DNA from 3 places in the Rouxiella chamberiensis genome. Region 2 is predicted to be linked to each of the others. Evidence: predicted binding sites of a transcription regulator. Region 2 holds the regulator's gene; each other region holds the start of a gene.

Region 1 (6,221 bases), 1.3 Mb from region 2:
ATTATAACAAACTCTGGCGAGGCCGGATCACGACCTAAATCAAAAACGCCCGCAGAGGCGGGCGTTTGAGGGGCGGGAGACGACTGCGCCTCCGGCCTGAACGATGACGCGAATTACTTGCCCGCGATAGGCGGAATAAAGGCGAGTCCCATATCCCAAGGCTGTTCGATCCAGGTATCTTGTGGAATATCAATGACGTAGTCATCTACCAGCTCACGACCCGCAGGCTTGGCGAACATGGTGATGAAATGCGCTTTCGGATACATTTCGCGAATCGCGCGTGCGGTGCCGCCGGTATCAACCAGATCGTCAATCACGATAAAGCCTTCGCCGTCGCCTTCTGCGCGTTTGAGGATTTTCATCTCACGCTGGTTGTCGTGGTCGTAGCTTGAAATGCACACGGTATCCACGTGACGGATATTCAGTTCACGAGCCAGCAACGCTGCTGGAACAAGGCCACCTCGGCTGACGGCAATGATGCCGGTCCATTGTTCTACCGGCAGCAGGCGCTTGGCCATCGTGCGGGCGTGAATTTGCAGCATGTCCCAGGTTACAACGTACTTTTCGCTCATTTTTTAACTCTCAAAAAAGGGATTTCCCAGCCTGTAAGATTAACGGCTTTTTAAAAAAATATTCAGGGAAAAATTGTTGCGCGAGATTATAGTGAGTCCTGCGGCTAAAAACCAGCGGTTATCCCGCACGTAATGGCCAAAATTGGCGGATTATCCCCTTTGCCTTGTGCGCACTGGCTGGGAGAAAGTGTTATTCTGTCAGTCATTTCGTCATCTTATTCGCCAAACAAAATAGGGAGACTTACAGTGTCTGAACTGTCTCAACTTTCGCCACAACCGTTGTGGGATATTTTTGCCAAAGTGTGTTCCATTCCGCATCCTTCCTATCATGAAGAAGAGCTGGCAAGGCACATTCTGGAGTGGGCCGCCGAACAGGGTCTTCACGCCGAACGCGATCAGGTTGGCAACATTCTGCTGCGCAAGCCTGCTACCGCCGGTATGGAAAACCGCAAGCCCGTCGTGCTGCAAGCCCACCTCGACATGGTGCCGCAGAAAAACAACGACACCGTTCACGACTTCCTCAAAGATCCGATTCAACCTTACGTCGATAACGGCTGGGTAAAAGCGCGCGGCACGACGCTCGGCGCAGATAACGGCATCGGCCTGGCTTCGGCACTGGCGGCGCTGGTTGCCAAGGACGTTGAACATGGTCCGCTGGAAGTGCTGCTGACCATGACAGAAGAGTCTGGCATGGACGGTGCCTTTGGACTTCAGCCGAACTGGCTGCAGGCCGAGATCCTTATCAACACCGATTCGGAAACCGAAGGTGAAATCTACATGGGCTGCGCAGGCGGCATCGATTTCATCAGCACCCTGCCCCTGACGCGCGAAGCGGTCGCGGCGGATTTCACTCCGTTAAAGTTGACCCTGAAAGGTCTGAAAGGCGGTCACTCGGGTGCGGATATCCATCTGGGTCTTGGCAATGCCAATAAACTGCTGGCGCGTTTCCTGTCCGACCATGCCGACGAGTTTGATGTTCGCCTCGCCGATTTTACCGGCGGCACACTGCGTAATGCCATTCCGCGTGAAGCGGTAGCGCATATTGCCGTGCCTGCCGCTCAGGTCGAAGCGTTCAGGAAAGCGGTTGACGCCTTCCAGGCTACCCTGCAATTCGAACTGGCAGCGGTCGAGAAAAACATCAAGCTGGTGACTGAATCTTCCGACAGCAGCGCCAAGGTCTTGAGCAAAGACAGCCAGAACCGTTTCATCGGCCTGCTTAACGCGACGCCAAACGGCGTTATTCGCATGAGCGACGATGTAAAAGGCGTGGTGGAAACCTCACTGAACGTGGGCGTAGTTTCCATGAATGAGGGCGAAGCCGAAGTCATCTGCCTGATTCGTTCCCTCATCGACAGCGGTAAAGACTACGTGGTGAGCATGCTGACCTCCGTGGGCCAGCTGGCGGGAGCGAAAACGGCACCCAAGGGCGGTTACCCGGGCTGGAAACCGGATCCTGAATCGCCGGTTATGGCGCAGGTTCGCGAGATTTATCAGGGCTTGTTCAACAAGACGCCCAACATCATGGTGATCCACGCGGGTCTGGAATGCGGTCTGTTCAAAAACCTTACCCGGACATGGACATGGTGTCCATTGGCCCGACCATCACCGGCCCGCATTCGCCGGATGAGCAGGTTCATATCGGCAGCGTCGACCTTTACTGGCAACTGCTGATAGCGCTGCTGAAAGCCATTCCAGTACGCGGATAATATCACGCGGAAACCCTGATACCCTGACAGCGCAAACGGCAGTAAGGCGGCTACACTCGCCGCTGCCGTTTGCAAATCAGGGTATTATTCCCACGGAAGCAGCAGTTGACGCTCCAGTTGGGGATCCTGCAAGGTCACGTGCAGCCCCACCAGCCTGACGCCGCGCCCTCCGCGCCGCATTTCCCACGCCTCTCGCGCTACCTTGAGCAAATCCTCTTTATTCAGCACCGGCCAGACGTGTTCCTGGGTTGTCTGCTGGAAATCATGAAATTTCAGCTTTACGCCCTGCCGCGCAATGCGCAGGTCGGGACTCACGCGGGTCAGACGGGTTTCCAGCTCGGGATACAACCGGTCAATCAGCTCGACACAACTTTGCCAATCGTGAATGTCTTCCGCCAGCGTGCGCTCGACGCCGACCGACTTACGCAGCCTTTCGGGCGAAATCTCGCGCGCGTCTATCCCGTGACAGCGCTCCCACAATACGCGTCCAAACTTGCCGAACCTTTTCAGTAACAGCGATAAATCATAGCGTTGCACATCACCACAGGTCAGCAACCCTTGTTCCTCGAGCTTTCGTGCCGTGACTTTTCCGACGCCCGGGATCTTGGCGAGCGGCAAGTCTTTCAGAAACGCGTCGATTTTATCGGGCGTAATAATGTACTGGCCGTTGGGTTTATTGAGATCGGAGGCGATTTTGGCAAGAAACTTGATGGGCGCAACACCGGCAGAAGCCGTAAGATTGAGCTCATCGGAAATCGCCTGCCGGATTTCGCTGGCGATAAGCGTAGCCGACCCGCTGCACTGCGGACTGTCGGTCACGTCGAGATAGGCTTCGTCGAGGGAAAGCGGTTCAATCAGCGCGGTGTAGCGCGAAAAAATCTCGCGAATATGCTCGGAGGCTTCTTTATAGGCTTCCATTCGCCCCGGAATTACCCGTAAATGCGGGCAGAGTTTCAGCGCCATTGCGGTAGACATTGCGCTGTGAACGCCATAAAGCCGCGCGGGATAATTGGCGGTACTGATAACGCCGCGTCGATCGCGGCTACCGCCAATCGCGATGGGAATATCACGCAGGGAAGGATCGTCGCGCATCTCTACGGCTGCGTAAAAGCAGTCCATATCAACGTGAATGATCTTGCGCATAGCCCCCCGATGGGTGTGGTGATAACTGTATAAGTATACAGTCGGCAATTCAAATCTCAAGCCTCGACATCACGGCCAAATATCCTTACCCCTGCCGGATTTGTAAAATCCTGCAAATAAAGACGTTAATTAGCGCATTTGCCAAATAAATTGCCTTTCTGACCATTGATAAAAATTTAATCAGTATTAAGATGGCTGCGTTCAAGCAAATTGAATATCAGTGGTAGTCCGCGTGAGGTTTACGGCGGATACATAATAATAGAGTTGTCTTTTAAGCAGGATGTAGAATGGTCAGAGTCGCGCTGCTGCTTGCGATGCTTTTTAGTTTCCCTGTCTTTACCATGAGCAGCGCTGTAGCCAGCGAACAAGCTCCGATCGAGACCGGCGTTCAACAGCAATTATTGGGTTCACCCGTTTATATTCAGATATTTAAGCAAGAGCGTACGCTTGAGCTTTATGCCAAGGTCGAAAATAGATTTCAGCTGGTCGGGGCTTATCGCATCTGCGATTTCTCGGGCGGTCTAGGCAATAAACGCCGCGAAGGCGATTTTAAAAGCCCTGAAGGATTTTATAATATCGATATTCATCATTTGAAACCGGATAGCCGTTTTTATCGCGCCATCAATATCGGTTTCCCAAATGATTATGATCGCGCTCAGGGTTATTCAGGTAAATATCTGATGATCCACGGCAACTGTCTGTCCATTGGTTGCTATGCCATGACCGATGCGTATATGAACGTTATTTTTAATTACGTTCAGGCGGCCTTCAATAATGGTCAGCGCAACATCGAAATCAGCATTTATCCGTTCAAGATGACTGAAGCCAACATGAAATTGAACAGGTATTCGACCTACATCAATTTCTGGCGTCAGCTTCAGCCGGGGTATGCGTATTTCGAGAAGTATCACCAGCCCCCGAGCGTGTCAGTGATTAACGGCAACTACGTGGTCAATCAAAGTCAGACGCTTACACCTCAGCCTTCACAGCTGGCGTTCGCCACAGTGAAATAAGGCATATTCACCTGGAGCAATCTTGTTCCAGGTTTCATTGCCGGTAAGCGGCTGGGTCGCAATGACCGTGACGACATCGTTGGGTGTCGTCTGCTGCTGAAAATCAATCTCGACGTCCTGATCCAGCAACGTGGCCTTGCCAAACGGCGCGCGGCGCGTGATCCAGTGCAGATTGGTCGAGCAATACGCCATCACGAAGTGCCCATCCGACAGCAACATGTTGAACACACCCTTCTGCCTCAACTCATCGGCAAGCGACGCAATATAGCGAAACACCGACGGCCAGCTGCGCGGTGTGCGCGGATAGCGTTGGGTCAGCTTGTGCAGCAGCCAGCAGAAAGCGTATTCGCTGTCGGTTTGCCCGACGGGGCGCAGTGTGCCCGTATCGAGCTGACGATAACCGCGCAGCTGACCGTTGTGCGCGTAGGTCCAGTTTCGGCCCCACAGCTCGCGGGTAAAAGGATGCGTGTTTTCCAGCGCGACTTCGCCCCGATTTGCCTGCCGAATATGCGAGATAACCGCAAGCGACTTGATCGGGTATTCCTGCACCAGACGGGCAATAGGCGAATTAAAGCTGGGCTGCGGATCTTTAAAAGTCCGGCAGCCATTACCTTCGTAGAAAGTAATGCCCCATCCGTCTTTATGCGGGCCTGTCAGCCCCCCACGTTGCACCAACCCGGTAAAACTGAAGCAAATATCGGTAGGGACATTTGCGCTCATCCCGAGCAGTTCGCACATCGCCAGTCTCCTTAAATTCTTCAGGCGTTAACGTCTTGCGTTAAGCGGCCATCTCTTTCTCAATCAGCAGAATCAAAATATGGATAATCTTGATGTGGATTTCCTGCACGCGGTCGGCATAACCGAAATGCGGCACGCGGATTTCGACATCGGCACCCAGTGATGCCATTTTACCGCCGTCTTTGCCGGTCAGCGTCACCACTTTCATGCCCTTGGCTTTGGCCGCTTCCAGCGCCTTGATAACATTGCCGGAATTACCGGAAGTCGAAATGCCGAGCAGCACATCGCCTTTCTGGCCTACCGCTTCAAGATAGCGCGAGAAAATGTATTCGTAACCAAAATCGTTGCTGACGCACGAGATGTGGCTCACGTCGGAGATGGCAATGGCCGGATAACCCGGACGGTTTTCACGATAACGACCGGTCAGCTCTTCGGCGAAATGCATGGCGTCGCAGTGGGAGCCGCCGTTGCCGCAGGACAACACTTTTCCGCCGGCCTTGAAGGCGTCGGCAATCAGTTTCGCGGCGCGTTGGATAGACGCAATGTTGTTTTCGTCGCTGATAAATTTATTAAGAACGTCAGCAGCTTCGTTCAGTTCAGTACGGATGATATCCAGGTACATGGCGGCCTCTTGGGGTTTCTCTTGCAGCGAATAGCGCGCTACAGCGAATTATTTGCTGTGCAGTGTAGCGGAAACGGTAAAAAGCGAGAAGACTTCCCGCCGTCTTGCCCGCGATACTTTACGCTTTTGCGACATCGTGCAGCGAGTTTGTGACGTGAGTTGTAATTAGGATGTAAACGCGTTGATAAAGCATGTCGCTTGGACTAAAAACATAGTATCAGCTTAACAGGTCAGACCTCTTACGACTTAGGAGTTTTTACTATGATGGTTTTAAGCATTGTCATTCTACTGGTGCTTGTCGGCGCCCTGTTCTATCACCGCGTCAGCCTTACGCTGGGTAGCATTATCGTGCTGGTCTACACCGCGGCGATGGCCGTTTTCGGCCTGTGGACAGCCTGGGTGCTGCTGCCGCTGGCAATTATCCTCT
Region 2 (6,221 bases):
TTCATGCGCGCGGCGGGTTGCGTTATCAATGATTATGCCGACCGCAAGGTCGACGGCCATGTGAAACGCACCGCCGGTCGACCGCTGCCAAGCGGCGCGATTACCAGCAAACAGGCCAAGATGCTGTTTGGCGGACTGGTGCTGGCCTCTTTCCTGCTGGTGTTGCTGCTCAACGGCAAGACGATTCTGTTGTCTGTGGTCGGCCTGGCGCTGGCGTGGGTTTATCCGTTCATGAAGCGCGTCAGTCATCTGCCGCAGGTGGTGCTGGGCGCCGCGTTCGGCTGGGCGATTCCTATGGCATATATGGCGGTAGGCGAAACCTTGCCGCTTGCTTGCTGGCTGCTGTTTATCGCCAATCTCTGCTGGACCGTAGCGTACGACACGCAGTATGCCATGGTGGACAGAGACGACGACCTCAAGATAGGCGTGAAGTCGACCGCCATTCTGTTTGGTCGCTACGACAACCTGATTATCGGCCTGCTGCAACTGGCTACGCTGGTGCTCATGATGATCGTCGGGCAATTGAGTCAGCTGGGCGCGCCATTCTACTGGTCACTGCTGCTGGCGGCCTGTCTGTTTGTCCATCAGCAGAAAATCACCGCGACGCGTCAGCGCGAGCAGTGTTTTCAGGCGTTTCGCAACAATAACTATGTCGGCATGGTGATGTTTATCGGCATTCTGCTCAGCTATTCCCTGGCCTGACAGCGCCATCATCCTCAAAAGAAAAACCCCGCCTCTCTTGCGATTGGCGGGGTTTTTTTATGGGCGAAGCGGGCAGTCGTTAGTGGTCCGTGTCTCTAACGTCCAGCTTCGGCTCTGCCAGCGGTTCGGTTGCGACAGGCAATTCGGAGGGCATGCCGGCGCTTTCAATCGTCAGACGGATATCCGGGGTAATCAAGTCGCTGAGAATGGTGTAAATCTCGCGGGTATGTTCCGGAATCGCATCACCGATATCATTGATATAGCCTTCATTACGCAGCGTGCCGACCAACGTGGTAAACACGGCCTTGTCGAAGAACCCGGGCGCGTTGATGCCGTGCAGTACCGACAGACGCTGCGCCATGATACGGCTCTCTTTTTCGAGCGCGCCGCGGCTGATGCTTGGATTATGGCTCAGCAGGGACAGCGTGATGGCATAGCGTTGCAGTGTTTCGCGCACGCCCGCCGCCAGCAGCTGCAACGGACGGTTGCGCAGCGGATTGAGCTTCAGATTCTCGCCATCAATCTGAATCAGCGCCTGACGCGCCAGTTCGCTGCTCAGCACATCAAGCAGTTCAGGCAGTTGCGCCTTGTCGTAATGCATAAACAGTTCGGCTTTCATCATCGGATAGATAAGCTCGACCTGACGCAATAGTTCGGCCTTGCTGACCTGACCATGATGCATCACGATGCTGGCGATAAGAGAAGGCATGACCAGAAGGTGATGAATATTGTTGCGATAGTAGGTCATCAGCACCGCCTGCTCGCGCGGCAGAATGATGATATCGCCAATATTGTCCTTCTCGACCTGGAACTTGTTCATGTGCAGCGCGTGATCCAGCAGCTTGTCCGCCGTGTGTTCCGGCACCGTGGAGTCTTTGTTGTAAGGCACGTTGCGCAGAAGTTGCAGATAGCAGTCGAGCTGCTCGACAAGCTGTTCGCGGGTCAGCGAGCGTTGGCGCGACGCCAGCAGCGCCGTCGAACACAGGTTCATGGCGTTGGCCGCGGCCGAGTTGTTGATGCGCACCATAATCGTGTCTGCGATGTCCTGCACGGTCGGCGTCAGCCAGCTTGGGCGATGGGCTTCGATAGGATCGATAGACTCGCGCCACTGCGGGACATTCTGATTGAGGTATGGCGTGAGATGCAGCGGTTCGCCAAAGTTGACGTAGCCTTGACCCAGATTGCGCAGCTTGCGCAAGCCGTTGATCATCTGCATGAAACTCTCTTTCTCTTTGGTCGCGCCGCGTAACTCCTTGGCGTAGGTGCCGACTTCCATTACGTGCTCGTAACCGATATAGATAGGCACCAGCGTAATAGGACGCGAACCGCCGCGCAGCATCGCCTGAATCGTCATCGACAGCGTGCCGGTTTTCGGCTCGAGCAGTCGACCGGTACGCGAGCGTCCGCCCTCGACAAAGTATTCGACCGAATAACCCCGGCTGAACAGCTCGCCCAGGTATTCGCGAAATACCGTGGAGTAGAGTTTGTTGCCCTTGAAGGTACGACGGATAAAGAACGCGCCCAGACGACGGAAGATAGGTCCGGCCGGCCAGAAGTTCAGGTTGATGCCCGCCGCGATGTGCGGAGGAACCAGGCCCTGATGATAGAGCACGTAGGAAAGCAGCAGGTAGTCCATGTGGCTGCGGTGGCAGGGCACATAGACAATTTCCTGACCATCTTGCGCCAATTGACGCACACGCTCGGCGTTGTTGACGTTGATGCCTTTATACAGACGGTTCCAGGTCCAGCTCAGCACGCGGTCGGACAGGCGCACGGCTTCATAATTGAAGTCGGCGGCAATCTCTTCCATCAGGGCAATCGCGTTTTGCTGGGCCTTGTCGTAGGAGATCTTTTTGGTACGCGCTTCGTCTTCAACCGCTTTTTCTATGGCCTTGGAGGCCAGCAGCTTGTTGAACAAGTCCTGACGCACGGGCAGACGCGGGCCGACGGCGGCGTGACGCTGACGCGAGAAATGCATGCGGGCAACGCGCGCCAGTTTGTGGGCGATGGTTTTATCGGTACCGTGCTGGCTTGCCATATCGCGAAGGGAAACGGTGTTGGAGAAACGCACGAAGCTGTCGCGTCCGAGCCAGAGCACCGCAAAGAACTTCTGGACGCCGTTGAGCACGCGAAGCTGCGGGGTGTCCTGACCTTCACGACCGGGCGCACGGCCAAACATCACGGAGACCGGCAGCATCTGGATATCCAGCGTCGGGTTGTTGCGATGCAGATCGAGATAGTCGTGGAAGAGTTTTACCGACTCCTGCTGGGGCTGGTAATACGGGAAGACGCGCGGCCCTTCACCGATGAAAACGTGGCTTGGCAGGTGCACGCCGTCGATTTCCAGCGGAATGAGCGGGTCGGGCAGGTTCTGCGCCAGGCACTGGGCCCGCAGCGTCAGAAGGTCGGCCTTGGAGTTGTAAGGCAAAACATACAGAATCGGGCGCGTGGGATCCAAACGCAACTCCGTCACCGGATCTGTAGGAATGACCTTGCTGCTTACCAGCATTTTTAGCGGTAAATTCAGCAAGGTATAATAAAGTCTACGCCATCCTGACATAAAAACGTGAAGCCTCTTGTTAGCAATTCGCGGCAAGGATACCAGAAAGCAGGTATGAGATCTGTGGTGATAGGATAACGGATTCAGGCTAAAATGCCTGAAAATCACCTTAAGACATAAAATATTATGGCAAATCAGGTCACAGGACTCACCCGTATTTACAAGGCTGCCGGATATTCCCTCAAGGGCCTGACGTCAGCCTGGAAGAACGAAGCCGCATTTCGTCAGGAAGCCGTCGTCGTCGTTCCTGCCATCTTACTGGCATTTTACCTGGATGTGAGCAGCATCGAACGGATTTTAATGGTGGGATCACTGATTATGGTGCTGGTGGTGGAATTGCTGAACAGTGCCATCGAAGCGGCAATCGACCGAATCGGACCCGAATTTCATCCGCTTTCCGGTCGGGCCAAAGATATGGGATCGGCGGCCGTGCTTATCGCGATTCTGTTTGCCGTTTTTACCTGGCTGGCAATCCTTGTGCCGCACTGGCGCTGAATATTTAAAAGCCGCTTAATGTCTGTTTTTTGTGTACTCTCTGGTTTTCATTCCACCTTTACCTGTATATACTCACAGCTAGACTGTATAAACAAACAGGGGGCGGAATGAAAGCACTTACAGCTAGACAACAAGAGGTCTATGACCTTATTCGCGATCATATCGCCACCACCGGTATGCCGCCAACGCGTGCAGAAATTGCCACACGTCTCGGGTTCCGTTCTCCCAACGCGGCCGAAGAGCATTTGAAAGCCCTTGCCCGTAAAAACGTCATCGAGATTGTTTCCGGTGCGTCTCGCGGTATTCGCCTGCTGATGGAAGAAGAAGACGGTCTGCCGTTGATTGGCCGCGTTGCCGCCGGTGAACCGCTGCTTGCTACCCAGCACATCGAGGCACATTATCAGGTCGATCCGGCCATGTTCAAACCCAACGCCGACTTCCTGCTGCGCGTAAGCGGTATGTCGATGCGTGATATCGGTATTCTCGACGGCGATCTGCTGGCCGTGCATAAAACCCAGGATGCCCGTAATGGTCAGGTTGTGGTGGCACGCATCGACGACGAAGTTACCGTCAAGCGCCTGAAAAAACAGGGCAACATTATTCAGTTGCTTCCTGAAAACAACGATTTCGACCCTATCGTGGTTGATCTGCGCGAACAGAGTTTCAGCATTGAAGGATTGGCAGTAGGCGTTATTCGCAACGGCGACTGGTCCTAATCCTATAGTCCTCCGAATTCAATTCTGTACTTGCCCCACTGTGCAGAATGCGCGTATGACGACCTTTTAGCGTCGTCATGCTGCGTCCTTTTTCCGCCTTGCGTTAATATATTTGCCTTTAAATGGGCCGATATCTTTTTGATGAGCGCCATCTTTCATGTCTGCACTCGCTGCCCTTGGAAAAACCTTCTTTAGCCCGACCGACAAAGCACTGTGGTTGCTGGCTCTGCCAATGATCTTCTCCAACATTACCGTGCCGTTGCTGGGTCTGGTCGACACTGCCGTTATTGGCCATCTCGACAGCCCCGACTATCTCGGCGGTGTCGCCATTGGCGCGATGGTCACCAGTTTTCTGTTTATGCTGCTGCTGTTTCTGCGCATGAGCACGACCGGACTCACCGCGCAGGCGCTTGGCGCACGAGACAACGTTCTGCTGGCCCGCGCCTTCGTACAGCCTTTCCTGCTGGCGCTGATAGCCGGTGCGCTTATCTTCTTGTTGCGTCAGCCGCTGATTACTCTGGCCTTGCAGATTGTGGGCGGCAGTCAGGCCGTGTTGCAGCAGGCACAGATTTTTCTCTCGATTCGCTGGTACAGCGCACCGGCTTCATTGGCCAACATGGTGATACTCGGCTGGCTGCTCGGCATTCAATATGTGCGCGCACCGGTTATCATGCTTATCGTCGGGAATCTGATTAACGTAGTCCTTGATCTTTGGCTGGTGGTCGGACTCGGCTGGAATGTCAAAGGGGCGGCGATTGCGACCGTCTGTTCCGAATTCGCCACGCTTGCGCTCGGCCTCTGGCTGGTCTCGATTGTCATGAAAAGGTACGGCATAGACTGGCCGCTTCTGAAGCGGTCCTGGCAGGGCAATCTGCGCAAACTGATCGCGCTTAACCGCGACATCATGCTGCGTTCCTTGATGGTTCAGCTGTGTTTTGCGTCGTTGACCATTATCGGAGCACGACTGGGCAGCCAGACTATCGCGGTCAATGCGGTTCTGATGAATCTGCTGACCTTCACCACCTTTGCGCTGGACGGCTTTGCCTATGCCGTCGAGGCGCATTCCGGGCAGGCCTTTGGCGCGAAGGATAAAGTTCGACTGCTTCAATTCTGGCACGCGGCCTGTCGGCAGGCCGGTCTCGTCGCGCTGGCGTTCGCCCTGGTGTATGCCGTGGCCGGAGAGCACATCGTCAACCTTCTGACGTCTTTGCCGGAACTGCGTGAACTGGCTGACCGCTATCTCGGATGGCAGGTCGTGTTACCGCTGGCGGGTGTCTGGTGTTATCTGCTGGACGGCATGTTCATCGGCGCGACGCGGGGCAGGGAGATGCGCAACAGTATGGCGATTGCGGCCGGCGGCTATGCGCTGGCGCTGCTGTCATTACCTGTACTCGGCAATCACGCGCTCTGGTTGGCGGTGACGGTGTTTCTGGCCGTACGGGGTCTGGCGCTGGGTTGGATATGGCGTCGACACTGGCAACACGACACCTGGTTTTAAATCCTTGGATTATTCCTAGTTATTAGCAGATTGACCCAATATCCCTGCATTTTCGAAACTCTCTACTACAATTAGAACTGTTGAAAGGCATTAAGCAAATGCCACAAAACCAGAGCTAAACAGGAGAGTTGATTATGAATAAGGATCAAGCAGACGGTAATTGGAAACAGTTTAAAGGTAAAGTTAAAGAAAAATGGGGCAAGTTGACCGACGACGATCTGACAGTCGTTGAAGGGAAACGTGACCAGCT
Region 3 (6,221 bases), 1.8 Mb from region 2:
AAGTTGATGAAAATTCGGTTAACGCTCATTGCGATGACTTTGTTGATGGCACAACAGGCGCAGGCACTCTCATTACCTCAGGCGGCTACGCTTGCAAACGGGACTTCGGCGGCGGCAGAAAGCCAGCCTTTCGACGCGCTTGAGACCCAGATAGTGCAGGCAGAAATTGCCTCGCTGAAAGGGGATGCGGCATCATTGCAGCGTGAACAGCTGGAAAAGGCAAAGCAGACGGATAAGCAGGCCGATCGCGCCTGGTTGAAGGCCAGCGGCTATGATTTCCAGACCAAAGCCAATCAGCAGGCGGGCATCGCGCTGCTCTCGGGCTTCAGTACGCTGCCGGATTCCGTCTTGAAAGCCAATATGCAAACCGTAACGGATATCAATCGGGATGCGATGCAGGGAACGCGACAAAAAGCGCTGGCCGATGCCGAAGGGCAAAGCTATCTCTATTTTCTGGCTGACGCCCTGGGACCGCGTCTTGGCAAGGCTTTCCTGAGCGCCTATGACAAAGGCGAAATCGGCAAGGCTGCCGCGCTTATCAAGGCCAGCGAAGTCAGCACCAGTGCGGCGAAAAAGCACTTCAACTATTCACGTCCGTTTCTGATTAAAGGCAACAGCATTCATCTGGTGCCCGACGATACCGTTGTAAAAGACAATCAGCCGTATACCGCCGACGGCGGCTCCTTCCCGAGTGGCCACACCAATACCGGTTATACCGATGCGCTGCTGCTGGCGCAGATGATCCCCGAGCGTTATGACGCGCTGGTGGAGCGCGGGGCGCGTTACGGCTATTCACGCATCGTGCTGGGCGTGCATTATCCGCTGGATATCATGGGTTCGCGGATGCTTGCCCAGCGTAACGTGGCGCATTATTTGAATGACCCGCGCTATCAGGCACTGTTCAAAGAGGCCAGCGACCAACTGCGCGCTGCGCTTGAGAAAGAGTGCGGGACATCGCTTGCCGAATGTGCAAAATCCGCCGGAAAAGATGACCCTTATCGCGCTGCGAACATAGAGGATTTCTACCGGTTCGCCATGAACTACAACCTGCCGAAACAGCCGGAAAAAGCTGAACGCATTACCGTTCCCGAAGGGGCGGAAGTGTTGCTGCAGACCGCGCTGCCTAACCTGTCTGCCGCGAAGCGCCGTCAGTTGATGATAGACAGCGCCGGGCCGGCCGGTTATCCCCTGTCGGGTTCCACCCCGGAGCAGGCTTTCTGGCAACGCCTCGACCTGCCTGCGGCATTCGCGATGGCGAAACATAACCGCTGATAAAAAAGTTCGGAAAAAAATAAAAAAAGACCGCCAGGGGGCGGTCTTTTTTTATTTCTTAATAAAGTAAGTTTCATGGTTTTATTCGGAAAAACGTACATCTGTTACTTTCAATTTTGCGAGGCCAACAGGGCTGCTGTCATTCGATAAAATCGTTTTTTAATATATCCCTTTCTCATAGATTCCTAGCATAAGCATGGCTCGAGTTATTTTAAGGCCAAAATGAACTTACAGGAGTAGGTCAAAAAACCTTTGTAAAATAATAACTCGGTAGGCAAGGAGAAATAATAGGCAAGCAGTGTTGACGGTTGCTCACACTGCGCTTATGCTAGGTTGATGGAGACAGATGAAAAGTCATCCGAATAAACATATTCAGTCAGCATTGGACTATGCAGTAAAACAAGGCTGGATCATCGTAAAAGCTGGAAAATCTTCCCACACTTTTTGCAAAATTAGATGTGGTATTTCTGGGCATACCGAGCACATGAAAAGTATTTGGTCTACGCCCCGCAATCCTGAGAATTTCGCCAGACAAATAAGGCAAAAGATCGATGACTGTTTTTCTTCGCCCAAGAATTAAATATTTATAATTTATTCGCAGGAAATTAATTTATTTCCTTTCCCATTACAATCCGCCAGAGAGCAACGGATGAAATGCTACAATTTCACATTGACAATATCAGGTATCAACCTGGATACAGAAGGGCATGAAGACGCCTTGTTCGAGGCCGGGTGTGATGATGCCATGCTCAGCTATTATGGCAAGGCACTCTATTTAGAATTCGAACGAGAAGCGGTATCTCTAAACGACGCTATTGCTACAGCCATAAGAGATATTGAAAGAGCAGGCATTGGTGCGCGAGTGGAATCTGTTGATTCTACCCTGGTCGGCTTAAGTGATATTGCCGAGTTATCAGACTTGTCGCGGCAGGCCATCACCATGTTAAAAGACGGATCACGCGGGCGGGGTGATTTTCCAAATCCAATACAGCGTATTACAGGGCAATCGCCGCTATGGGATTGGGCAGAGGTAGCACAATGGCTTGAAAGCTGTGGACGAATTGCCGCTGAATCCGGGTTGGTTGCCAACGCCAAAGAGCTGAATATCTGGAATCTTGCTCTGCGTATAAGAGCCTCCAGTGAGAAGGAGAAAATCACGCAGCGCGTGCATTTACTAGAGCATCCCGAGGAAAAACGATGTCAGAGAGCTTAACGCAAGGTGTCACTCTCCATACACCCCCCATTCTGCATCTCTTATGCGGGAAAATCGCTTCCGGCAAGTCTACGCTGGCGGCGCAGCTGGGTACGCAGGCGAGCACAGTGGTAATCAACGAAGACCGCTGGCTGGCGCAGTTGTACGGCGATGAAATGCAGTCCGTGGCCGATTATGTGCGCTGTGCCGAAAAGCTCAGAAACGCCATGAAACCGCATCTCGTTACCCTGTTGACGGCGGGAGTGTCGATTGTGCTGGATTTCCCGGCGAATACGCTTGCGAATCGCGAATGGATGATGAGCATCATCAACGCCACGGGGGTCGACAATCGGCTGCATTATCTCAACGTGCCCGACGACGTCTGCAAAGCACGACTTCGTGCCAGAAATCAGGTCGGCGAGCACGATTTTTCGGCAACCGATGCCCAGTTTGATCTCATCACCGGCTATTTTGTCGAGCCGCAGGAAGCGGAAGGTTTCACGCTGGTTGTACACGAATAAGTCGATTGAACCGCTAACGACATCAAACGGATAGAATTTTTTTAACTCATACGGGTGTCTTAAGCGACAAAAATATTCTTAATCCTCTCTCATTACGTGGATTTGCATGTGGTTTCATCCATGCGTAAACCCCTATGAATACCCTTTTATTTTCAATGAGGTGAGGGCGCATCTTTGCCTGCACTCGCGGCAGAAATGTCGCGCCGCCTTTTTTGCACGACATACCTGCCTTACACCTCTTTGCCCTCTTCCTGCCGCATTTCCCCTTGGCGGGTGGCCTTCACAAAATCTGTATGTCGTGCTTATACTGTATAAATAACCAGTATAACATGGAGGCCCCTTATGAACCTTTCACGCCCGGCGATTTCGCCCATTGAGCTTACGATTCCTCTTTTTCAAGATAGAGTGCCTGCGGGCTTTCCCAGTCCAGCGCAGGACTATATTGAAAAAGGTATAGATTTAAACAAGTTATGTATATCTCATCCCGCCGCCACTTACTTTGTCATGGCAACCGGCCTGTCGATGATGGACGCCGGGATTTATGAAGGGTCGATGCTGGTGGTAGACCGCAGCCTGCAGGCAAAACACGGCGACATCGTGATAGCCTCGATTGCGGGCGAATACACCGTCAAACGGCTATGCACTCATCCCGTCGTCAAACTCGAACCGATGAATCCCAACTTCCCTCCGATACTCCTTCACGATGGCGGCGATGAGCTTGAACTTTTTGGCGTCGTCACCTTCAGTATCAATGGATTCCAGTAATGTTTGCCCTGGCGGATGTGAACTCCTTTTACGCCAGCTGCGAGACTGTTTTCCGGCCGGATTTGAAGGGGCGCCCGGTTGTGGTGCTTTCCAATAACGATGGCTGTGTCATTGCGCGCAATAAAGAGGCCAAGGAGGCGGGCATCAAGATGGGTGCGCCCTTTTTTAAGGTACGCGCTGAATGCGAGCAGCATCACGCCGTGATTTTCAGCAGCAATTATGCGCTGTATGCCGATATGTCGCATCGGGTCATGACGGTGCTGGAAGACATTTCCCCTGCGGTCGAAATGTACTCGATTGATGAAGCCTTTCTGAATCTAACCGGCGTCAGCCATTGCCAAGACCTTGAAGAATTTGGGCGCGAGGTCAAAGACAGGGTTTACAAGTGGACCGGCCTAACCATCGGCGTCGGGATTGGTCCGACCAAGACACTGGCAAAACTGGCCAACCACGCCGCCAAGAAGTGGACACAAACGCGAGGTGTAGTAGATATCTCGCCGTTGGTACGCCAGCGCAAACTGATGGCGCTGGTGGCGGTGGAAGAGGTATGGGGTGTTGGCAGGCGGATCGGCAAGCGGCTCAACGGGATGGGAATTACCACGGCGCTTCAGCTTGCCGATGCGCCGACCGGCCTTATTCGCAAGCATTTCAGTGTGGTAATGGAAAGAACGGTGCGTGAACTGCGCGGCGAATCCTGTCTTGAAATGGAGGAGTTTGTGCCGACCAAGCAGCAGATTGTCTGCTCTCGCTCCTTCGGCGACCGCGTGTCGCAATATGAACTGATGCGCGAAGCCATTTGCAGCCATGCTTTTCGCGCCGCCGAAAAGCTTCGCAAAGAGAAACAGTTTTGCCGCCATATTTCCGCGTTTGTGAAAACCAGTCCATTCACCGAAGGTGAAATCTATTACGGAAACACCGCCTCAACACGGATTCAAACCCCGACGCAGGACACGCGCGACATCATCGCTGCCGCCACCCGGTGCCTGGACGCGATTTGGCAGGAGGGTCATCGTTTTCAGAAATGCGGCGTAATGCTGGGAGATTTTTACAGCAAGGGCGTCGCTCAACTCAATCTGTTTGATGAATATCAGCCGCGAGCCAAGAGTGAGCAATTGATGGCCGTTCTGGATGAGATACATGAAAAAGGCACCGGCCGTGTCTGGTTTGCAGGGCAGGGTATCGAAAGAAGCTGGGAGATGAAACGCGAGATGCTGTCACCGGCCTACACCACGCGCTTTGAAGATTTAATGCGGGTCAAACTGTGATTCGGCTTGCAGCACGTCGGCAGGCGCACGCCTTTCACAGGTTATCGCCCGGTTAACGGTAACGGATTCGGGCGCCTCTTCGCTGGACAGGGCAACGTGGGTGAAGCCAGATTAAGGCCGATTTAATGCCCTGTTTTTAGTAGGGAAATGGATTTTTATACAGCAGTAATGCGCATTTACTTAGCTTTTCGTATTGCGTATGATTCTCATTCTTTTTATCAGCCTTGGCCGCGCACGCGCATGTCGAAGGCCGTTTATTCCTTAATGGAGTCAAGAATGAAAGCTTTGTTCAGTCCACGTAAAGCCGCCGTTGCGCTCGCTGTTGTCGCGACCTTTAGCCTTGCAGCATGTCAGGCACCGGCGAAAAATGTGGCTTCTCCAGCGGCGACCCCTGTTGCACCGAAGCCTGCCGATACCCAAGTGACGCAGCGCGTACTGGGCGACGGGTTGTACGAAATGGCGGATGCGCCGGAAGCGAAGGCGGTCTATGTCGCCAGCGCCCAGTCATTCAAGGATGTGAACGGCGGCGTGCTCTATCGACTGGATCCGACGACCCTGAAAACAACCGGTGAAACGCATACCGATCTGAAGAACTTCGCAATGGCCTCCGATCCGGACAACGGCGTGTTCTACACTACCAACTCGCTGGACGGCGGCATCTCCAGAGTCGATGCGAAGAGCGGGAAAGTGTTGCAGCGTCTGATGTTCAAAGACAAAGCCAAAGACGGCCAGCCAATTCCAGCGCGTGAAATCTTCCTGCATAAAGGCCTGCTGTATGTCGGCGGCGTGAATGATTCCGGGATTATCTGGGTCGTCGATGCCAAAACCCTGAAGCTGAAAAAGCGTATTTCCAACGCGGGTAAATGGGTCACCGGCATCATCTACTCTTCCGCGACCGATCGCATCTATGCGGCCAACGGCGGCGGCGAAGTGCTGGTTATCAATCCGCACAACGACAAAATCGAGAAGCGTTTGACGCCTGCAGACGGTAAATCCTACCTGTTCCTGAACATGGCGGAAGACCCGGCGACCGGCCGTCTCTTTGTGACTGACGATTCGAAAGCCAAAACCACCGTTGTCTTTGACGAACCGCAGTGGCAAAGTCGTCAAGCGCATTGAAGGTGACGCGCTGGGTATTAAATTCAACCCGACCCGCAACGAGATTTACATCAGTCAGCGCGAATCGAAAAAAGTGTTGCAACTTGA

What was found. The regulator LexA, encoded in region 2, represses DNA repair genes until DNA is damaged. The targets are predictions, from matches to a motif close to TNCTGTATGTACATACAGNA.
Region 1: the regulator LexA is predicted to act here: its motif matches at 3,445-3,464, upstream of dinB (DNA polymerase IV).
Region 3: the regulator LexA is predicted to act here: its motif matches at 3,291-3,310, upstream of umuD (translesion error-prone DNA polymerase V autoproteolytic subunit).

What each region holds. Positions count from the first base shown of each region.
Region 1 is NZ_CP114058.1:43,487-49,707, reverse strand. It holds gene gpt (xanthine phosphoribosyltransferase) at 114-572, opposite strand; partial or broken gene pepD (beta-Ala-His dipeptidase) at 819-2,278, shown strand; gene dinB (DNA polymerase IV) at 2,363-3,421, opposite strand; gene dpaA (peptidoglycan meso-diaminopimelic acid protein amidase) at 3,709-4,434, shown strand; gene O1V66_RS00230 (class II glutamine amidotransferase) at 4,405-5,172, opposite strand; gene lpcA (D-sedoheptulose 7-phosphate isomerase) at 5,213-5,794, opposite strand; partial or broken gene fadE (acyl-CoA dehydrogenase FadE) at 6,056-6,221, shown strand, end outside.
Region 2 is NZ_CP114058.1:3,373,364-3,379,584, reverse strand. It holds gene ubiA (4-hydroxybenzoate octaprenyltransferase) at 1-702, shown strand, start outside; gene plsB (glycerol-3-phosphate 1-O-acyltransferase PlsB) at 782-3,262, opposite strand; gene O1V66_RS15665 (diacylglycerol kinase) at 3,389-3,757, shown strand; gene lexA (transcriptional repressor LexA) at 3,865-4,473, shown strand; gene dinF (MATE family efflux transporter DinF) at 4,631-5,971, shown strand; gene O1V66_RS15650 (CsbD family protein) at 6,106-6,221, shown strand, end outside.
Region 3 is NZ_CP114058.1:488,087-494,307, forward strand. It holds gene O1V66_RS02350 (acid phosphatase) at 7-1,272, shown strand; gene O1V66_RS02360 (helix-turn-helix transcriptional regulator) at 1,922-2,485, shown strand; gene O1V66_RS02365 (P-loop nucleotide/nucleoside kinase family protein) at 2,470-2,985, shown strand; gene umuD (translesion error-prone DNA polymerase V autoproteolytic subunit) at 3,328-3,750, shown strand; gene umuC (translesion error-prone DNA polymerase V subunit UmuC) at 3,750-5,015, shown strand; partial or broken gene O1V66_RS02380 (YncE family protein) at 5,292-6,221, shown strand, end outside.